4 regions of the Marinobacter sp. MBR-99 genome follow, and region 1 is predicted to be linked to each of the others. Evidence: predicted binding sites of a transcription regulator. Region 1 holds the regulator's gene; each other region holds the start of a gene.

Region 1 (3,112 bases):
GCTATGAGCGCGCTCAGCCGTTGCCGTGCATCCGGTCTACATTCTTTTCTTTGTGCTTGAGGATCTGGCGGTCCAGCTTGTCCACCAGCGAATCAATCGCGGCGTACATATCCTCACTCTCTGCCTTTGCATGGATATCGCCACCGATGACATGCAGGGTGGCTTCAGCCATCTGACGTACCTTCTCAACTTCCAGCGTCACCTGACAGTTACTTATGTGGTCAAAGTGACGCTCCAGCTTCTCGAACTTGGTGTTGACGTAATCCTTCAATGCAGGGGTCAGTTCTACGTGATGGCCTGAAATGTTGAGTTGCATAGGCGTCTCCTGTTGTCATCATGCCGGTGTTGCCACCGGGCTGCGTGTCCGGTGCTTCGTGCACCGGCAAAAACATTAAACCAGTCGTTTGCGCTCGTTTGAAGGAGGGATGTGCATGGCCTCCCGGTATTTGGCAACGGTGCGCCGGGCCACATTGATGCCCTGATCTCCAAGCATGGCTGCAATCTTGCTATCGCTCAACGGCTTTTTTGGAGTTTCTTCTGAAATCAGTTTCTTGATCATCGCACGAATAGCAGTGGAGGAACATTCTCCGCCCTCAGCGGTACTGACGTGGCTGGAGAAAAAGTACTTCAGCTCGAAAATGCCGCGGGGTGTGTGCATATACTTTTGCGTGGTGACCCGTGAAATGGTGGATTCGTGCATTTCCACGGCCTGGGCGATATCTGAGAGGATCAGCGGCTTCATTGCTTCCTCTCCCTGGTCCAGGAAACCCTGTTGGTGCTCAACAATCCGGGTGGCGACTTTCAGTAGCGTTTCATTGCGGCTTTGCAGGCTTTTAATGAACCACTTGGCCTCCTGCAGTTGATCCCGCAGGTAGGTGTTATCAGCACTGCTATCGGCGCGACGGATCAGCGATGCATAGCTGGCGTTGACCCGAATTCTCGGGGCGATCTCCGGATTGAGCTCAACACGCCACCGGCCCTCGTGTTTTCGGACGATGACGTCTGGTATCACGTAATCCGGCTCCGCTCGGTCCACCACGTCACCCGGGCGAGGGTTGAGGCTGGTAATCAGGGCCAGAACTTCGCGCAGCTGATCTTCTTTGAGTCTGCTGCGGCGCAGCAGTTGCGCGTAATCCCGGTTGCCAAGCAGGTGCAGGAACTGGGTAACCACCAGGCGGGCCTGTCGAAGCCAGGGGGTATCTGGCGGCAACTGGTTGAGCTGAATCAGCAGGCATTCCTGCAGGTCTCGGGCAAACACGCCCGGCGGGTCGAAGTGTTGTAGCCGGTGCAGGACCGCTTCTACCTCGTCCAGTTCAAGGGGGTCTTCTTCGGTTTCGTCCTGCAGGCCGGAATGGATTTCCTCAATCGGTGAGGTCAGGTAACCGCGCTCGTCTACAGCGTCCATCAGGGCGTGGGCGATTGCCTGGTCACGCTCGCTCATGGGGGTCAGGTTGAGCTGCCATTCCAGGTGGTCCTGGAGAGTCTCGGCCGGTGAATTGCGGGTTTCGAAATCCGACTCGTTCTCGTCGTCCCCTTTGCTGGCTGGCGCCGGTGCAGACTGGTAGATATCGTCCCAGGCGGTGTCTACGGGCAGGTCGTCGGGGATGTTATCCGGGATGTCGTTTTCGGAGGCCCAGTCCGGGCCATTTTCGTTTTCATCCCAGTCAGAGGCAGCCTCGGTGGCCGGTTCATCGTGGTCGGAATCCCGGTCTTTATGTTCGTCCCGGGTGTCGGCATCCGTATCGGGGGTGTCAGACTGATCGTCATCCTCGGAGGTTTCCAGCATGGGGTTGGATTCCAGCGCCTGCTGGATTTCCTGCTGGAGGTCGAGGGTGGAAAGCTGAAGCAGGCGAATGGCCTGTTGCAGCTGGGGCGTCATGGTCAGACTCTGGCCCATCTTAAGCTGTAATGAGGCTTTCATAACCATGGCTCAAGATCCATAAATCAAGGGTGTCCCGGTAGTGACGTTGCCTGCTGTCAGGCAAAAAAATTGTTATACGCTGGTTACTTGCCGCTCACTGTTGTCAGTATAAGCAAGTTCTTTGCCGAGTTTACTTGCTACAGATCATCAAAACAATCAGACCTCGGTCGTCGAGGGGTTTTCTTCCGCTTACAGGTGGAACTCATCACCCAGGTAGACTTCCTTGACCTGCTGATTGGCCAGGATGGCTTCAGCATTGCCGGAGGCGATGATATGGCCGCCGGAGACAATGTAGGCGTTTTCACAAATATCGAGGGTTTCCCGCACGTTGTGATCGGTGATCAGCACACCAATGCCTTTATCTCGCAAATGCCGGATGATGTGTTTGATGTCGCTGACCGAGATGGGGTCTACCCCGGCGAAGGGCTCATCCAGCAGAATAAACGCAGGTTCCATGGCCAGCGCTCTGGCGATTTCGACGCGCCGCCGTTCACCACCGGACAGCGCCATACCCAAGCTGTCCCGGATATGGGTGATGTGAAATTCCTCGAGCAGTTCCTCAAGTTTGGCTTCCCGCTCAGGCCGTTTCATGCCTTTTCGGGTTTCCAGAATGGCCATGATGTTGTCGCGCACGGTAAGTTTGCGGAATACCGAGGCTTCCTGGGGCAGGTAGCCGATGCCTTTGCGTGCCCGGCCATGCATGGGCAGGGGTGTGATGTCCTGGCTGTCAATGGTGATTCGGCCGCGGTCGGAGGGTACAAGCCCGACAATCATGTAAAAACAGGTAGTTTTCCCGGCGCCGTTGGGGCCGAGCAGGCCTACGATTTCTCCGGACCGGATTTCCAGAGACACATCGAGAACCACTTTTTTCTGTTTGTAGCTTTTTGCCAGGTTGCTGGCCCTGAGAACTGCCATCAGTAACCTATTCGTCTGAGGGGTTGCTGGAGCCGCGAGGCTGAATCACCATTTCCACCCGGCCAGAGCTCTCTTCCGAAGGCGTGCCGCCTTCTGCAGTGACCACCCTGCGCACGGTGTCGTATTGGATGACGTCGCCCCGGAACACATTGTTGCCCTGTTCAATCACTGCCTGGCGCTCGAACGTCAGCCGGTTTTCCGCCGCTGACCAGGTGATGGTCCGCGCCCGGGCGTCTGTCATGGCTTCACCTTCCCGTGCCGGCTGGCGATATCGGG
Region 2 (3,112 bases), on a different contig from region 1:
GTATAGATTCGGCAGGCCATTGAGGGATTCAGAGGCGCCCAGAATGAGATAGCCGCCAGGGTTGAGAGCCCCGTGCAATCGAGTCAGGATGTCTTTCTTGAGATCTGCGGAAAAATAGATCAGCACATTTCGGCACATGATGATGTCGAACTTGCCGAGCATATATCGCTCAAGCAGGTTGAGCTCCTTAAACTCCACCATAGCCTTGATTTGTGGTTTTATCTGCCAACCACCATTGGCCGATGGCGTGAAAAACTGTTTCTGGCGCTCAGGTGAAAGCCCCCGACCGATGGCGATCATCTCATACTCGCCCCGCCGAGCCACTTCCAGTACGCTTTTGGATATGTCCGTTGCGGTAATCTTCACGTCCCGCAATTTTCCCGGCCGATTACGCCGAAACTCATCCACCACCATCCCCACTGAGTAGGGTTCCTGACCGGTCGAGCAAGCGGCAGACCAGATACGAAGCGGCTGTAACGAGTTGCGTTCGGCAAATTCCGGTAACAGCTTGTCCTGTAGAATGCGGAACGGGTGATTGTCACGAAACCAGAGGGTTTCGTTGGTGGTCATGGCGTCAATGACCAGCTCACGCAACCCGCTGCGCCCCGCACGCTTCAGGCGATCAAGAAGTTCACCCAACGAATTGAGATTATTTTCTTCAAGAATCCTGCGTAATCGGCTCTTCACCAGGTACTGCTTGTTGTCACCCAACAGAATGCCACAAGCGTCCTGCAGGAATGTCTTGAAGGCTTCGTATTCCTGAGGCGTAATGTCCGCTTTCATTAGATCTCTATCGTGGGTAAGTCCATGAGCCGAGGCATCAGTTCTGGTCAATGATTTCCATTACTCGCTCGGCAAGTTCGTCCGGGCTGAATTTCGCCATGAAATCATCTGCGCCAACCTTCTTAACCATCGCCTGGTTAAAGACACCACTCAGGGATGTATGAAGCATCACATACATGCCGCTGAGCGCCGGATTCTCTTTAATTCTGGTAACGAGGGTGTAACCGTCCATTTCCGGCATTTCCACATCGGAAATGATCAATGACAAGTGGTCTCGGGCATTGGAACCATCCCCCGTGATCTCCTTGAGATAGCTCAACGCCTGTTTACCGTCATTTTTGGTGACCACTTCCATTCCGATCGCGGTCAGGCAGCGTTCGATCTGGCGCCTCGCCACAGACGAATCATCAACAACCAGTACCGGCAAATGCCCGGGAACACGCTCCGAGCTGCGAGTTTTCAGCTCTTCGGTGACATCTTCCCTGAGCGGAGAAACTTCTGCAAGAATCTTTTCTACATCTATGATTTCTACAAGTTTGTCATCAATCTTGGTGACCGCCGTCAAGTACACATCCTTGCCAGCCCCCTTGGGTGGCGGGAGGATATCTTCCCAGTTCATATTCATGATCCGGTCGACGCCAGTCACCAGAAAGCCCTGAGTTTTGCGGTTATACTCGGTAATGATAACAAAGCTTGTTGCCAGCTCTTCCTGTGGAATGCCTGCCATGCCAATGGCCATGCTCAGGTCGATGATGGGGATGGTCTCGCCACGGATATGGGACACGCCCCTAACCACCTGGCGGCTGTTAGGAATCGATGACAGCTTCGGGCATTGAAGAACCTCCTTCACTTTAAAAACGTTAATCCCGTAAAGCTGCCGCCCCCGCAAACGGAACAACAACAGCTCAAGCCGGTTCTGACCAACCAGCTGCGTACGCTGGTTAACGCTGTCCAACACCCCTGCCATAACTTTCTACTCCCGGCATGCCAACGATCGGCACAGAATTTGCTCAGTTATTATCAAACAACTTGCTTACGCGAACCCGGACCAAAACATTGACGCCCGGTGTCCAATCAAGGTTAACGGCCCAAACGCCATTTTCCTTAACGGAACTCGCATAAATAGGCCTAACTGACAGCATAGGACAAAGCAGTGCAGATGCGAACCATCTTTTTAGCGACATTTTGCCTATACAGCCTTAGCCTGAATACCGTCGCAGCGGCCACCACCGCAAGCGAGATACGGGATGCCGCAGCCGGTTTTCTTGAGGCCTGGGCCGAGGAGCAGCGCCAGGATCAGTTCGATGTCATCTTCACCATTGGCAACATTGACAGCAGGCTGAGCCTGGCTGCCTGTGAACAGGCTCTGGAAACCGAATTTACCAACGACCCCCTGCGGACAACATCACCATCGGTCATGGTGTCCTGTGTGGGTGAGCGCCCATGGCGCATGTATGTCACTGCCTCCGTCGAAGTGCACGGCCCTGCCCTGGTGGCAGCGCGGCCTCTCGCCCGGGGCGAGCGCATCACCACAGAGCTGGTTCAGGAAAGTCAGGTGCAGATCAACGCCAGCCGCAGAGGTATCCTCACAGATGCCGAACAGATATCCGGCATGCTGGTGCGGCGCCCCGTCAATGCCGGGTCGCTTCTCACCCCGGATCTGCTTGAGGCGCCGAATGCCGTTGAGCGGGGTGATCATGTTATCATCACCGCCAAATCCTCGGCGTTCGCAGTCAGCTCCCGGGGCAAGGCGCTGGCAAGCGCCAGCGTCGGCGAACAAGTGATGGTTGAGAATCTGCAGTCATCACGCACGGTTCGTGCAACGGTCACGGCCCCGGGCCGGGTGGAAATTGCCATGTAACGGCAAGCCAATGCCCGGCGGCAAAATTTTTCCGTTTTTTCCTAAAGGTTGGCTTAACGCTGCCGATAACGAGATATAAACCCGATTTCGCCACCTTTGAGGGTGGCCACAGGCAAGCAGGTATCCTTATGTCAGTTGACTTAAATGGAATTGGCCCCGGCCAGGTCAACACCACCAGAACCACGGCCGACAAAGCAACCGGCAACCAGAGCACGCCCTCCACGGCTGGAGAACAGGCGAAGGCTCAAAGCACGGCTGCCCGCGGTGATAACGTCAGTCTCAGCAATCAGGCCAAGAACCTGAAGCAGCTCGAACAGAAGCTGGGTGATTACCCGGAGATGGACGACGACCGCATTGCGCAGATTCGAGCCGCACTGGAAGATGGCACCTACAAGATTGATGCAGAGAAACTGGCCCAGAAAATGCTTGAGATGGATAAAAGCATTTTCGGGTGAGTAAAACATGGCT
Region 3 (3,112 bases), on a different contig from region 1:
CCACGGCTCTGCAGGGTTTCCAGCGAGTAGGTCAGCGCTGTGCCGGTGGCCATGGAGACAATTACACCGTTCTGGCGACTGGTAACATCACCCAGTTTGATCGGGCCGTAGTGGCTGAAGGTGGATGTCAGGATACCGGTACCAGAGGTCATGGTCAGGAAGGTATTCCGGAATCCAATCAGGCCACGAGCCGGAATGGTGTATTCCAGGCGGATACGGCCCTTGCCATCCGGGATCATGTTGGTCATGTCACCCTTACGCAGGCCCATCTGTTCCATAATGGATCCCTGGTGCTGCTCTTCAATATCGATGATCACGTTCTCGTACGGCTCCTGCTTAACACCGTCGATCTCTTTGATCACCACTTCGGGGCGGCCGACAGCCAGCTCGAAGTTCTCGCGGCGCATGTTCTCGATCAGAACCGAGAGGTGCAGCTCACCCCGGCCAGAGACCTTGAACTTGTCAGCTGAATCGCCTTCTTCTACCCGCAGCGCCACGTTATGAAGCAGTTCTTTTTCCAGGCGCTCCTTGATGTTACGGCTGGTCACGTACTTGCCTTCTTTACCAGCAAACGGCGAATCGTTGACCTGGAAAGTCATGGATACGGTGGGCTCGTCTACGGTCAGCGCCGGCAGTGCTTCGACGTTGGAGGGATCGCAAAGGGTGTCTGAAATGAACAGTTGGTCCAGGCCACTCACGCAGACGATATCGCCCGCCTGAGCTTCTTCAACTTCCACACGCTGCAGGCCGGAGTGGCCCATGATTTTCAGGATGCGGCCGTTGCGCTTCTTGCCATCAGCACCGACAGCCACCACCGGAGTGTTGGTTTTAACTTTGCCGCGCATGATCCGGCCGATACCAATCACACCCAGGAAACTGTTGTAGTCCAACTGGGAGATCTGCATCTGGAACGGGCCATCCAGATCCACCGAGGGGGCTGGCACGTGGTCGACAATCGCCTGGAATACGGCGTCCATGTTGTCGTCCAGATTTTCGTGTTCCATACCGGCAATGCCGTTCAGGGCGCTGGCGTAAACAATCGGGAAGTCCAGCTGCTCATCGGTGGCACCGAGGTTGTCGAACAGGTCAAACACCTGGTCTACCACCCAATCCGGGCGCGCACCGGGGCGGTCTATCTTATTTACTACCACAATCGGGCGCAGGCCAGCAGCGAACGCCTTCTGGGTTACAAAGCGGGTCTGCGGCATTGGGCCATCGATGGAATCCACCACCAACAGCACACTGTCTACCATGCTCATGACTCGCTCAACTTCGCCACCAAAATCCGCGTGCCCCGGGGTGTCCACGATGTTGATGTCGTAGTCTTTCCATTTCAGCGCGGTATTCTTCGCCAGAATGGTGATGCCACGCTCTTTTTCCTGGTCGTTGGAGTCCATAACGCGCTCGTTTTCGAGCTCTTTACGGTCCAGGGTTCCGGACTGGCGCAACAATTGGTCAACCAGGGTGGTTTTACCGTGGTCAACGTGGGCAATAATGGCAACGTTTCTAAGCTTATCAATCACAACGGGTATCCTGCAGAATTTAGCGGCGAGCAGTATATAGAAAAGTCCATGTCGATAATATGAAGAATAGTGCCTAATATGTAACCAATCAGCGAATGCACCACTATCAGGCATAACAAGATCCAATGCACCAATAAAGTGCACCCAATCAGTGCAACCAACACCTGCCAGCGGTACCCCGGTGCGCCAGAATCGCCCCGAAGCCTTGTGACTGCGCCGTTCTGGCGCAAAACCGGAAAACTGGCAAGGCCCTTGCTTATCCCTGAGCAGCCGTAATTTAAAGGTAAGGTTCAACAGCTTCTGTTAAGCTGCCCTGACCCGAAAAAGATCGGGCTTCAGCCCGCTGAACGATCCGGCACTACGAATACGACATCACTACGGAGCATGCACAATGTCCAAGACGATTGATTTGATCAAAGAACACGAAGTGAAATGGATTGACCTGCGCTTCACCGACAGCCGTGGTAAAGAGCAGCACGTGACCCTGCCTGCCACCGAGGTGGATGAAGACTTCTTTGCTGACGGCAAGATGTTTGACGGCTCCTCCATTGCTGGCTGGAAAGGCATCAACGAATCCGACATGATCCTGATGCCAGATGACGAAACTGCCGTGCTGGACCCGTTCACCGAAGAAACTACCGTGAACATCACCTGCAACATTGTAGAGCCCTCTACCATGCAGGGTTATGAGCGTGACCCACGCTCTGTTGCCCGTCGCGCCGAAGAGTACCTGAAGTCTACCGGCATCGCCGATGGCGCCCTGTTCGGCCCTGAGCCCGAGTTCTTCGTATTCGATTCTGTTAAATGGAATGTGGACATGCAGGGTGCGATGTACCACATCCACTCTGAAGAAGCCGCCTGGGTTTCCGGCGAAGACTTTGATCGCAACAACATCGGCCACCGCCCTGGCGTGAAAGGCGGCTACTTCCCGGTTCCGCCGGTAGACAGCCTGCACGATCTGCGTGGCGCCATGTGTGCCGCCATGGAATCCATGGGCCTGGAAATTGAAGTACACCACCACGAAGTGGGCACCGCCGGCCAGTGCGAAATCGGTGTTGGCGCCAACACCCTGACCCGCAAGGCAGACGAAGTACAGATTCTGAAGTACTGTGTACACAACGTAGCCCACGCCTACGGCAAGACCGCCACCTTCATGCCCAAGCCGGTTGTCGGTGACAACGGTTCTGGCATGCACGTACACATGTCCCTGAGCAAAGACGGCAAGAACCTGTTTGCCGGTGACAGCTACGCTGGTCTGAGCGAAGCGGCCCTGTACTACATTGGCGGTGTGATCAAGCACGCCAAGGCCATTAACGCTTTCACCAACAGCTCTACCAACTCTTACAAGCGTCTGGTTCCTGGCTTCGAAGCGCCGGTTATGCTGGCTTACTCTGCCCGCAACCGCTCAGCCTCAATCCGGATCCCGTATGTAAACAGCCCGAAAGCGCGTCGTATCGAGGTCCGCTTCCCTGATCCGTCTGCCAACCCTTACCTGGCATTCGCTGCTCTGATGATGGCCGGACTTGACGGCATACAGAACAAGATCCACCCTGGCGATGCCATGGACAAGGATCTTTACGATCTGCCGA
Region 4 (3,112 bases), on a different contig from region 1:
CTGGTCACCAGGTGCACCAGGTGTGGCCAGGTGAGTGCTCCAGCCACAAACCAGAGCAGCCATTGCTGGTATACCCCCTGAAGGATTCCAGTCACAATAATCGCGGCCGTTGCAGTGTAGGCTATGATTCGGCCGTTGTAGTCCGGCATGGGGGGAATGGCCACGGTGTGGTCGTGGATTTCCGTGGAAGCGAGTTTACCCGCGCTGCTGGCGACATTGCGCAAATCGGCCTGTGCGCTCATCATGTCAGAACCGGGTCTTCCCATTGGCAGGAAAGTACGATCCTGCAGTTGCGAAAAATTTGTTGGTCACTCATTGTATGCTGCCGAACAAGTTATCGTTGTTGGTCGTTATTCTTATGCGCTGTTACGACTAAAGGTTAACAGTATTAAGTATAACCCACAATTCACTGAGGCTTCTTCGCCCTCAGGGTAAGAGATTCAGACATCCTGACTGTGAGCCAGTATGACGTCCGTAACCCGCTTTCTGCTTGATAGAGCATCCGAACCTCGTTTAGAAACTCCTGCACCGCCCCGGCAAATTATCGACGTGGCGTTTCAGTGCGCTGCCCGGGCCCCAGACCATGCCTTGCTGAGGCCATGGCGCTATCTAGTGGTGGAGGGGGATGCCAGGCACGCTCTGGGAGAGTTGTTTGCCAGGGCCTGCAACGATAACGCCAGTGAGCAGGAACTCGAGAAAGCCCGGCGTGCGCCACTCAGGGCGCCGATGGTGATTGTGGGTATTGCAACACCAAAATCGCACCCGAAAGTGCCGGAGGTTGAGCAGTTGATGTCGGCTGCCGCCGGGATGAGTTTTCTTGGCCTTGCCCTGCGGGATGCCGGTTATGGGGTAATGTGGCGGACCGGGGGGGTGGCGTATCATCCCGAGGTTCTTGACGGGTTGGGGTTGGAGCCGGGTGAGTCAGTGGTTGGTTTCCTCTACACCGGTAAGGTTTCAGCCAACAAACCCCCAGTGCCGCGCCCTGATACCGGGGATTTCGTCAAGGTTTGGCGTGGCCCCGGGTGCCAGGAAAGCTGGTAACCGGCCTGTAGCCATCGTGATAACGGCAATCCGTTTAACCGCTAAGGGAAACGGTTTGCCGCCTTTGCCATCAACCTCATTCTATTGCCGCCCAAATTCTGACCATATCCCTCTGAAAGTCACGTCTCCCAAGCACTCTCGGAAACTGGCACCACCTTTGCTTTGAATCTTCCAGAACGCAATTCCGGCAAGCCGTCGTTCAAACGGTGCCGGTGCAGAATTCCGGAGGCAGTCATGGCAATTACATTTGATCGGGCATTGGGTATCCACGAGCACGCACTCCAGGCTCGGGTGCAGCGTGCTGAAGTACTCGCCAACAATCTGGCCAATGCGGATACCCCGGGCTACAAGGCAAGAGATATCGACTTTCGCGCGATGATGCAGAAGGCCCAGGAGTCTGTCAGCGGTCTGCAAATGGCGACCACCCACCATGGCCACATGGATACCTCCAGCCCGGGCAGCGATGGTGAACTGCTCTACCGCAATCCGCAGCAGCCGTCGATAGACGGTAATACCGTGGATGCCCAGGAAGAGCAGAGCCGTTTTATGCGTAATGCCATGGACTACCAGGCCAGTTTCCAGTTTTTGAGTAGCAAGTTTTCAGGACTGACCAAAGCCCTGAAGGGTGAGTAAGCCGCAGTCATTTACGATTTGAGGAGATTGCCATGTCACTGGGCAACATTTTTGACATCGCCGGTTCCGGCATGACCGCACAATCCCTGCGGCTGAATACTACGGCTTCCAATATCGCGAACGCCGAGACTGCCAGTTCCAGCACAGAAAACGCCTATCGCGCACGCAAGCCGGTTTTCGCGGCCATTCAGCAGGCGATGCTGAACCCCGACCATCAGGGTTTCGGAACCAGCCTGAACGAAGGGCCCGGCGCCGGTGTGCGGGTTGAAGGGATCATTGAAAGCGATGCCGAGCTCCAGATGCGCTACGAGCCTAACCATCCGGCCGCTAACGAAGACGGCTACGTGTTCTATCCGAATGTGAACGTGGTTGAGGAAATGGCTGACATGATGTCGTCTTCCCGCAGCTTCCAGATGAATGTGGACGTCATGAACACTGCCAAGTCCATGATGCAACGAATCCTGACGCTGGGTCAGCAGTAAATCGTAAGGAGTGAGTCATGAGTGCAGTGAATTCCGCATCGGCCTCAGACGTACTGAGCCAGTACAGGGTTAACCAGGACGACAAGGCCCGTGGTGGCAGTGAACTCGGTAAAGACGCCTTTATGGAGCTTATGCTTGCCCAACTGAAGAATCAGAACCCGCTGGAGCCACAGGACAACGGCGATTTCATATCTCAGTTGGCTCAGTTCAGTTCGCTGGAGGAAATGCAGAACCTGTCGAGCACGGTTGAGGATGTGGCTGGGCAGTTCCGGTCGAGCCAGGCGTTGCAGGCATCTGCGATGGTTGGTAAGACCGTACTTGCGCCGTCCAGCGTGGGTATTCTTGGCAATGATGGAGAGATTACTGGCACGATCGAGGTGCCTGCGTCTACCGGCGGTCTGCGCTTGTTGGTGATGAGCCAGAACGGTGAACTGGTTCGCCAGATTGATATGGGTAGCAGCCAGGCTGGCGTCGTCTCCTTCCGGTGGGACGGTGAGGACGGCAACGGCAATCCTTTGCCGCCTGGTCCGTACCAGATCGTCGCGCAGGGCTCTTACCCGTCCGGCCCTGAGCAGTTGGGCACCATGGTCAGCGCCAATGTGGACAGCGTGTCTCTGGGCAAGGGTGGTTCCATCACCCTCAATCTTGCCGGTATGGGCTCTATTGCCCTGTCCGATGTCAAACAAATTAACTGATCCGGTGTCAGACCAGGAGGTATAAGTCATGGCATTTAACACAGGTTTGAGCGGCCTTCGGGCGGCTTCGGTCGATCTGGATGTCACCGGCAACAACATCGCCAACGCCAGTACCGTGGGTTTCAAGGGTAGCCGGGTGCAGTTCGGCGATTTGTATGCCAGTGGTTTTCTCAGTGGCGGCACCAATCCGATCGGGGATGGCGTGCGGGTCCAGGACGTTAAGCAGTCCTTCGGGCAGGGTAACATCAGCTTTACAGACAA

Evidence for each region. The regulator sigma-54, encoded in region 1, starts transcription at its own class of promoters, with help from an activator protein. The targets are predictions, from matches to a motif close to ANTGGCATNNANNTTGCTNT.
Region 2: the regulator sigma-54 is predicted to act here: its motif matches at 1,777-1,796, upstream of flgA (flagellar basal body P-ring formation chaperone FlgA).
Region 3: the regulator sigma-54 is predicted to act here: its motif matches at 1,763-1,782, upstream of glnA (glutamate--ammonia ligase).
Region 4: the regulator sigma-54 is predicted to act here: its motif matches at 1,186-1,205, upstream of flgB (flagellar basal body rod protein FlgB).

What each region holds. Positions count from the first base shown of each region.
Region 1 is NZ_JBEPPY010000020.1:59,008-62,119, reverse strand. It holds gene hpf (ribosome hibernation promoting factor) at 14-316, opposite strand; gene ABIE59_RS16040 (RNA polymerase factor sigma-54) at 392-1,921, opposite strand; gene lptB (LPS export ABC transporter ATP-binding protein) at 2,111-2,836, opposite strand; gene lptA (lipopolysaccharide transport periplasmic protein LptA) at 2,844-3,112, opposite strand, start outside.
Region 2 is NZ_JBEPPY010000012.1:24,750-27,861, forward strand. It holds gene ABIE59_RS11760 (CheR family methyltransferase) at 1-783, opposite strand, end outside; gene ABIE59_RS11765 (chemotaxis protein CheV) at 821-1,750, opposite strand; gene flgA (flagellar basal body P-ring formation chaperone FlgA) at 1,943-2,644, shown strand; gene flgM (flagellar biosynthesis anti-sigma factor FlgM) at 2,773-3,099, shown strand; gene ABIE59_RS11780 (flagella synthesis protein FlgN) at 3,107-3,112, shown strand, end outside.
Region 3 is NZ_JBEPPY010000010.1:137,511-140,622, forward strand. It holds gene typA (translational GTPase TypA) at 1-1,523, opposite strand, end outside; gene glnA (glutamate--ammonia ligase) at 1,915-3,112, shown strand, end outside.
Region 4 is NZ_JBEPPY010000012.1:111,327-114,438, reverse strand. It holds gene ABIE59_RS12155 (adenylate/guanylate cyclase domain-containing protein) at 1-245, opposite strand, end outside; gene ABIE59_RS12150 (nitroreductase family protein) at 466-1,041, shown strand; gene flgB (flagellar basal body rod protein FlgB) at 1,276-1,674, shown strand; gene flgC (flagellar basal body rod protein FlgC) at 1,707-2,156, shown strand; gene ABIE59_RS12135 (flagellar hook assembly protein FlgD) at 2,174-2,851, shown strand; gene ABIE59_RS12130 (flagellar hook protein FlgE) at 2,880-3,112, shown strand, end outside.